2 linked regions of the Pelorhabdus rhamnosifermentans genome follow. The protein of the gene in region 1 binds, or shares a complex with, the protein of each later gene. Links are inferred from orthologs where the notes say so. Each region holds a gene or a part of one and is shown on either strand. Other genes may lie near its edges.

Region 1 (3,659 bases):
ATGACTTGACTTCCCGCAAAATTATCGTGAGTGGTGAGGACTTGATGCTTGCGGAAGTTCACTTCAAAAAAGGTGGAATTGGCGCACTCCATAAGCACACCGATCATGAACAGGCCGGTTATATTGCCAAAGGCAGCTTTGAATTGACTCTTGGCAGTGAGAAGAAAGTTGTCAGGCAAGGGGACTGTTATTATGCGCCGAAAAATGTTTTGCATGGCGTTGTCGCTCTAGAGGATTCCATTATTATTGACTCTTTTACACCGATTCGGAAAGATTTCTTATAATAGGTTGGATATGTAGTGGTAAAAAATAGCAGGGAATGCTTAATTTCAGGGCATTTTCTGCTATTTTTGTCTGTATAGACCTTGACTTCCGCTTATAGTAATACGATTTCTGTGCCTGCTGGGTGTATAAAATGTTGCCTGGCGGTTCTGCTTAGTTGACAGTAGTTGAGACGGCATAGGATTTTTCTATGCCTGCCTGGTCATAAATGGATTCTGCTGACTTCTTCTATCTATTTGTTTTTGCCAGGCAGGTATGATAGTATTTTGATGATATCTTATTCAGCTTTTCGTGTTTCATTAAGCTGTTTTATTCATTCATTTATGTTATAATGATTATCTATAAAGATAAATTATTTTCATTTATTATAGATTTCTAAGGGGGTCGTGACGATGGGGACTGTTCCGAAGCTGAATACTGTATTTCATGAAGGAGGCATTCCTTTTGAAGTGCATGCTCCCTATGATGCGGCAGGCGATCAGCCAGCTGCGATTGAGCAATTAGTTCAGGGGATTGAGCAAAATATGAAAGGTCAAGTGTTGCTTGGAGCCACAGGAACAGGTAAGACGTTTACAATTGCGAAAGTCATTGAAAAGGTGCAAAAACCGACACTTGTGATTGCCCATAATAAGACACTAGCGGCGCAGCTTGCTAGTGAATTCAAAGAATTTTTCCCCAACAATGCTGTGGAGTATTTTGTGAGCTATTACGACTATTATCAACCTGAGGCTTATATCGCTCAGACAGATACGTACATTGCGAAAGATGCATCAATTAACGATGAAATTGATAAATTGCGACATTCAGCGACAAGTTCTTTATTTGAACGACGTGATGTGATTATTGTGGCGAGTGTGTCTTGTATTTACGGCTTGGGTTCGCCTGATGAGTATCACGGTCTGGTGCTGTCGCTCAGAGAGGGACAAGTGAAGGATCGTGATGAAATTTTACGCAAGCTAGTAGAAATTCAGTATGAACGCAATGATATTAATTTTGTGCGCGGCAAGTTTCGGGTGCGTGGCGATGTTATTGAAGTTTTCCCTGCTGGCTATGGAGAACGAGCCGTACGGATTGAGTTGTTTGGCGATGAAGTAGAACGGATTGTTGAGCTTGATACCCTAACAGGTGAAATACTCGCCAAGCGCAAGCATATTGCGATTTATCCTGCTTCACACTATGTTACCTCGCGTGAGAATCTGACACGGGCCGTCGGCGATATTGAAGCGGAGCTTGCCGATTGTCTGATGAAACTTCGGGCCGAAGGCAAATTGCTTGAAGCGCAGCGCTTGGAGCAGCGCACGCATTATGATTTGGAAATGATGGCTGAAATGGGTTATTGTTCAGGCATTGAAAATTACTCGCGTCATTTAACAGGCCGTGCGCCAGGCGATTCCCCTTATACACTGATTGATTATTTTCCGGAAGATTTTTTGATGGTTGTTGATGAGTCCCATGTGACACTTCCCCAGGTTAAGGCCATGTATGCCGGTGATCGTTCGCGGAAGGATTCGCTTATTGGCAATGGTTTTCGCCTTCCATCAGCTTATGATAATCGACCACTGAAATTTGATGAATTTGAAGAACGTATTCATCAAATTATTTATGTATCAGCCACGCCGTCGGAATATGAAGTGCGTGATTCAGAGCAGATTGTGCAGCAAATTATTCGTCCAACAGGCTTGGTTGATCCTGAAGTGGAGGTACGGCCCATTGAAGGACAGCTCGATGATTTGCTTGGTGAAGTCAAGGTGCGCGCGGCTCGGAATGAGCGAGTTCTTGTTACGACACTGACTAAGAAGATGGCGGAAGACTTGACGGAATTCTTAAAGGAAACAGGGATTAAAGTACGGTATTTGCATTCGGATATTGCGACAATTGAGCGGGGCGAGATTATCCGAGATCTTCGCGCGGGTGTGTTTGATGTTCTTGTGGGCATTAATTTGTTACGTGAAGGGTTGGATTTGCCTGAAGTCTCGCTTGTCGCGATCCTTGACGCGGATAAGGAAGGTTTTTTACGGTCGGAGACGTCGATGATTCAGACGATTGGCCGGGCGGCACGCAATGCTCATGGACGGGTCATTATGTATGCCAATCATCAAACAGGTTCAATGAAACGGGCCATTGATGAAACAACACGGCGGCGGAATATTCAACTAGCTCATAACAAAAAGTATGGTATTACTCCGCAGACAATTGTGAAAAAGGTTCGTGACTTAATTCAAACAACGAAGGTAGCTGAGGCGGAAACACCTTATGAGCCGGATGTGCTGAGCAACCTGAGTAAGCGCGAAATGCAGGATCTTACGGCCAGTTTGGAAAAAGAGATGAAAGCGGCTGCCAAGGCGCTGGAATTTGAGCGAGCAGGCGAATTGCGCGATGAAATTAAGAAACTCAAGAAGATGCTCAATGAGAGCGAGACTAAAGCAAAGACGGCTGGTAAAGCAAAGAGAGCCAGGCAAACGCGCATAAAATCGAATTGATTTTTTTGGACAAAGGCCAGTGGACAATGATGGAAGAGAGGAACAAGTGAGTGAAGGAACAGATTTTTGTTAAGGGTGCCAGACAGCACAATCTAAAAAATATTGATATTGCGATTCCCCGTGATAAGCTTGTGGTGATTACAGGGCTGAGTGGTTCAGGCAAGTCATCGCTTGCTTTTGATACGATTTATGCGGAAGGACAGCGTCGTTATGTGGAGTCACTTTCTGCTTATGCCCGGCAGTTTTTAGGGCAAATGGACAAGCCTGATGTGGATTATATTGAGGGGTTGTCACCAGCCATTTCTATTGATCAAAAAACAACGAGCCGTAATCCCCGTTCGACAGTGGGGACGGTAACAGAGATCTATGATTATTTACGGCTCTTGTTTGCCCGGGCGGGTGTGCCGTATTGTCCGCATTGCGGTAAGCCCATTCGTCAGCAAACGGTGGAGCAAATGGTGGATCAACTTAGGACTCTTGGCGATGGGGTGCGTCTGACTGTTTTGGCGCCTGTGATTCGCGGCAAGAAAGGCGAGCATGTGAAGGTGCTGGCCCAGATTCGCAAAGATGGCTACGTACGGGTTCGCGTCGATGGCCAGACACTCGATGTGGCGGAAGACATTTCGCTGGAAAAGAATAAAAAGCATACGATTGAGGTTGTCGTAGATCGTGTGATTGTGCGCCAAGGCAGTGAATCCCGTTTGGCAGAATCATTAGAAACGGCGCTGAAAGTAGGCAACGGTGTGGTTCTTGTCAATGCGGGCGGCAAGGAAGATCTGACATTTAGCCAGAATTTTGCTTGCGTGGATTGCGGTATCAGTCTACCCGAAATTGCACCGCGCATGTTTTCTTTTAACAGTCCCTATGGTGCCTGTCCGGCTTGCACTGGTCTGGGCT
Region 2 (3,383 bases), on another replicon or contig:
AGGTGATTCCTGCATTACTAACTCAGGGTTGTCACGCTCAAGCTCTTTAAGTTCGAGTAACATTCTGTCGTACTCATAGTCACTTATTACCGGCGCGTCCTCATCGTAATACTTACGATTATGATATTCGATCTTGTCTCTCAACTCTTTAATACGATTTTGTGTGTCCATTTGATGTCCTCCGCTTCGTTACTGTCTAATTTACTGTGGCTAAGCTACAGTAAAAAATGGTATTTCATCATTCATAAAGAACATACATCTAGACAATTTCCGTTTTAAACATAAATCACCATCACCGCGTGTCACTCCCTGTCTGAGCACTCCCTCTTATGCTCGTGTTAAAGGCGCATATTTTACCATAAAAGGTTTAACGCCTACTGCCGGAAAAGCAATGGTAATCTCCTGTTCTTCCCCTGTTCCTTTCACGCTGACTACCGTGCCTGTGCCGTACTTTACATGCTGCGCTTTTTCCCCAACCTTCCAGTCGAAGGTACTTTTCACATTTGATACAGACGAACGGATGGTAACCGCAGGAGGCAATGAAAAGGAAGGCCGCTGACCCGTACGCACTGGCGAATGCATGTCCCTGCTACGCGTAGCTGCAAAAGAGGTTGCCTTGGCTTTGATTTGCCGATCAACCAGTTCAGGCGGAATCTCCTGAATAAACCGTGAGGGCCCTGACATTTGCGTCCGACCATAAATGGTTCGCATTTTAGCGCTTGTCAAATACAACTTTTCTTTGGCCCGCGTAATTCCCACATAACACAGTCGACGTTCTTCTTCTAACTCCTCTTCATTCATTAAAGCCCTTGAATGAGGGAAGATGCCTTCTTCCAGCCCAATGAGAAAAGCTGCACGAAATTCCAGACCTTTGGCTGAATGGAGCGTCATTAAGGTAACCTTTTCTTCGACAAACTCAGCCGTATCCAAATCTGATACAAGAGCGACACGTTCAAGAAAATTTTCCAAATTATTTTCCAGTTCCTCGTCTTTCGCAAAATCACGGGCCACAGTTAAGAGTTCTTTAATGTTCTCAATACGCGACTCGCTTTGATCTGTACCTTCTTGTTGTAATTCTGCCAAATAACCGGACGTTTCAATCACTTTTTCAATAATATCCCGCACAGAAAGCGTATTTAAATCGCCCATAAGCGTAAAAATCAATGCAGACAAATCTTCGCACTTTTGTTTTACCTTGGCTGTGAGCCGTGGCACCTGATCGGTATTAGAAATGACATCGAACAGGGTAAGATCGTTTTCTGCCGCCACAGCCAGCATTTTATCGATGCTAGCCGCACCAATCCCGCGTTTGGGAACATTAATAATACGACTTAAGCTTACCATGTCCGCCGGATTATAAATTACTTTTAAATAAGCCAAAATATCTTTAATTTCCTTACGGTCGTAGAATTTCAGTCCTCCCACCATCGTATAAGGAATGCCCTGCCTCATAAAAGCTTCCTCAATGACACGCGACTGCGCATTTGTCCGGTAGAGCACAGCCACATCACCATAAGGAATCTGATGAATACTATTCAACTTCGTAATATTCTCTGTCACATACTGCGCTTCATCCCGTTCGTCATAAGCCAAATAATAAGGAATCGGTTCGCCTTGCTCTCGCGTACTAATTAGTTTTTTCGGTTTCCGATCAGTATTATTCTCGATGACGGCATTCGCTGCATCCAGAATCGTTGTCACAGAGCGATAATTTTGTTCCAATTTAATCACAACGGCATCAGGATAATCCGACTCAAAATCAAGAATGTTACGGATATCGGCACCGCGCCAGCCATAAATACTTTGGTCGGCATCGCCTACAACACAGATGTTGCGATGTTTTGCCGCCAACAGCCGCGCTAACTGATATTGCGCCCGGTTGGTATCCTGATATTCGTCAATTAAAATATAGCGAAACTTTTCTTGGTATTTTTCCCGTACGGCTTGATTTTCTTCCAGCAAACGCACCGTAACCATGAGTAAATCATCAAAATCTAAGGCATTACTACGCAGCAACTTATCGTGATAAAGCTGATAGATCTCCGCTACCTTTTGGTCATGAAAATTATCGGCGGCATCCGTGAACTCCCTCGGCCCCTGCAAAGAATTTTTGGCATTGGAAATGGCGGCAGCCATGGAATTGGCCGGAAAATGCTTATCATCGAGATTGAGTTCTTTTAAGCAATTCTTTATGACATTTAACGTATCAGAGCTGTCATAAATATTAAAATTACGACTATAGCCATTGACATGATCAATTTCATAACGTAAAAATTTCGCACAAAAAGCATGAAATGTACTCAGCCAAATGTCTTTGGCCGCCGTTCCCACAAGAGCAGCTACACGATCTTTCATTTCAGCCGCTGCTTTATTTGTAAATGTAATGGCCAAAATCTGCCATGGCTTTATTCCCTGCGCAAGCAATTGCTCTGTACGCGCATCAAGATTATTTAACGCTTGAGGTTGCTGAACCACTTGGCGAAGTACAGCCATATCAGCCGCAGAAAAATAAGCCGGCGGCAAATCTTCTGCTTCATCGTTTCCATAACGAAGCAAATAGGCAATTTTATGAACTAAGACCCGTGTCTTACCACTGCCAGCTCCTGCCATAATGAGTTGCGGTCCCCTTGTTTGGATGACAGCCTGCTGCTGAGCACCATTGAGTCCCGCCAAAAATTGTTCTTTTAGCTTTCCCCTTAATAACTGATATTCTGTAATTTCCGATTGATTTAATGCCAAAATCGTTCACTACCCCTTCCAATACGCCAAATGACACATTTGCTAAACCCTAACTGTAAATTATTCGACTCAATTGATTGTAAACCTGCCCCTAAATAAGAAAAGCCTAGACAAGAGCAGGACTGTACAGTTCCTTAGGAACTACACAGTCCTGCTCTCAAGCCCCTTCGACTCCAATCAAATCATTTGAATAAATACATCCATGACACCGCCACAGACCATACCTTCATCAGCGGCAACAGACTGCAGCATATCCACTTTATAAACAAAAGAACGCCCTTCATCCATGGCAGATAACGCCTGTAAACGAACTGCCGCTTCGGCGCAGCCGCCGCCAATGGAACCGGTCATAGCCCCGTCAGGCTGGACAACCATTTTACTGCCCGCCTTGCGTGGTGTCGAACCCCAGGTCCGAATAATCGTCACTAATGCACCTTTTTGGCCTGCTTTTTGTAACTCACATACCTTTTCAAGCACTTGTTTATTCATGATGTTCAGCCTTTCCTGTTTGAGTGAGAAATCGCAGTGATCCCTGATTAAAGACTGCAATAATTTCAGCAGCAATACTTAGTGCGATTTCGGCAGGCATTGCCCCGCCAAGATCAATGCCGATAGGTGCATAAACTTTTTGCAGCAAAGCAGGT

Evidence for each region.
Region 2: the proteins of uvrB (region 1) and pcrA are in contact, whole or in part, in a crystal structure (PDB 7EGT), measured with the Thermus thermophilus proteins. The link is inferred for Pelorhabdus rhamnosifermentans from one-to-one orthologs. Residues at the interface, in WP_096411307.1 of Thermus thermophilus: Glu23, Leu25, Arg26, Asp27, Gly28, Glu29, Arg30, Phe31, Arg55, Glu326, Asp327, Phe328, Glu379, Ser382, Gln383, His398, Gly400, Arg401; in WP_096412145.1 of Thermus thermophilus: His654, Arg656, Phe657, Gln666, Asp668, Glu669, Lys680, Arg681, Leu682, Ser683, Lys685, Tyr686, Ala687.

Annotation. Positions count from the first base shown.
Region 1 is NZ_JAHGVE010000001.1:293,695-297,353, forward strand. The notes cover bases 329-3,218. They hold uvrB (excinuclease ABC subunit UvrB), read left to right. Parts: upstream 329-674; coding sequence 675-2,762; downstream 2,763-3,218. Other genes in these bases: uvrA (excinuclease ABC subunit UvrA), read left to right, coding at 2,813-3,218. Outside these bases: Ga0466249_RS01465 (cupin domain-containing protein), read left to right, coding at 1-284; more of uvrA, read left to right, coding at 3,219-3,659. UniProt on the Escherichia coli protein: The UvrABC repair system catalyzes the recognition and processing of DNA lesions. A damage recognition complex composed of 2 UvrA and 2 UvrB subunits scans DNA for abnormalities.
Region 2 is NZ_JAHGVE010000018.1:70,855-74,237, reverse strand. Bases 1-2,999 are described here. They hold pcrA (DNA helicase PcrA), read right to left. Parts: upstream 2,674-2,999; coding sequence 328-2,673; downstream 1-327. Other genes in these bases: Ga0466249_RS18390 (XdhC family protein), read right to left, coding at 2,917-2,999; ligA (NAD-dependent DNA ligase LigA), read right to left, coding at 1-171. Outside these bases: more of Ga0466249_RS18390, read right to left, coding at 3,000-3,228; Ga0466249_RS18385 (XdhC family protein), read right to left, coding at 3,221-3,383. UniProt on the Escherichia coli protein: A helicase with DNA-dependent ATPase activity. Unwinds DNA duplexes with 3'-5' polarity. Translocates on single-stranded DNA with 3'-5' polarity. Initiates unwinding more efficiently from a nicked substrate than double-stranded DNA.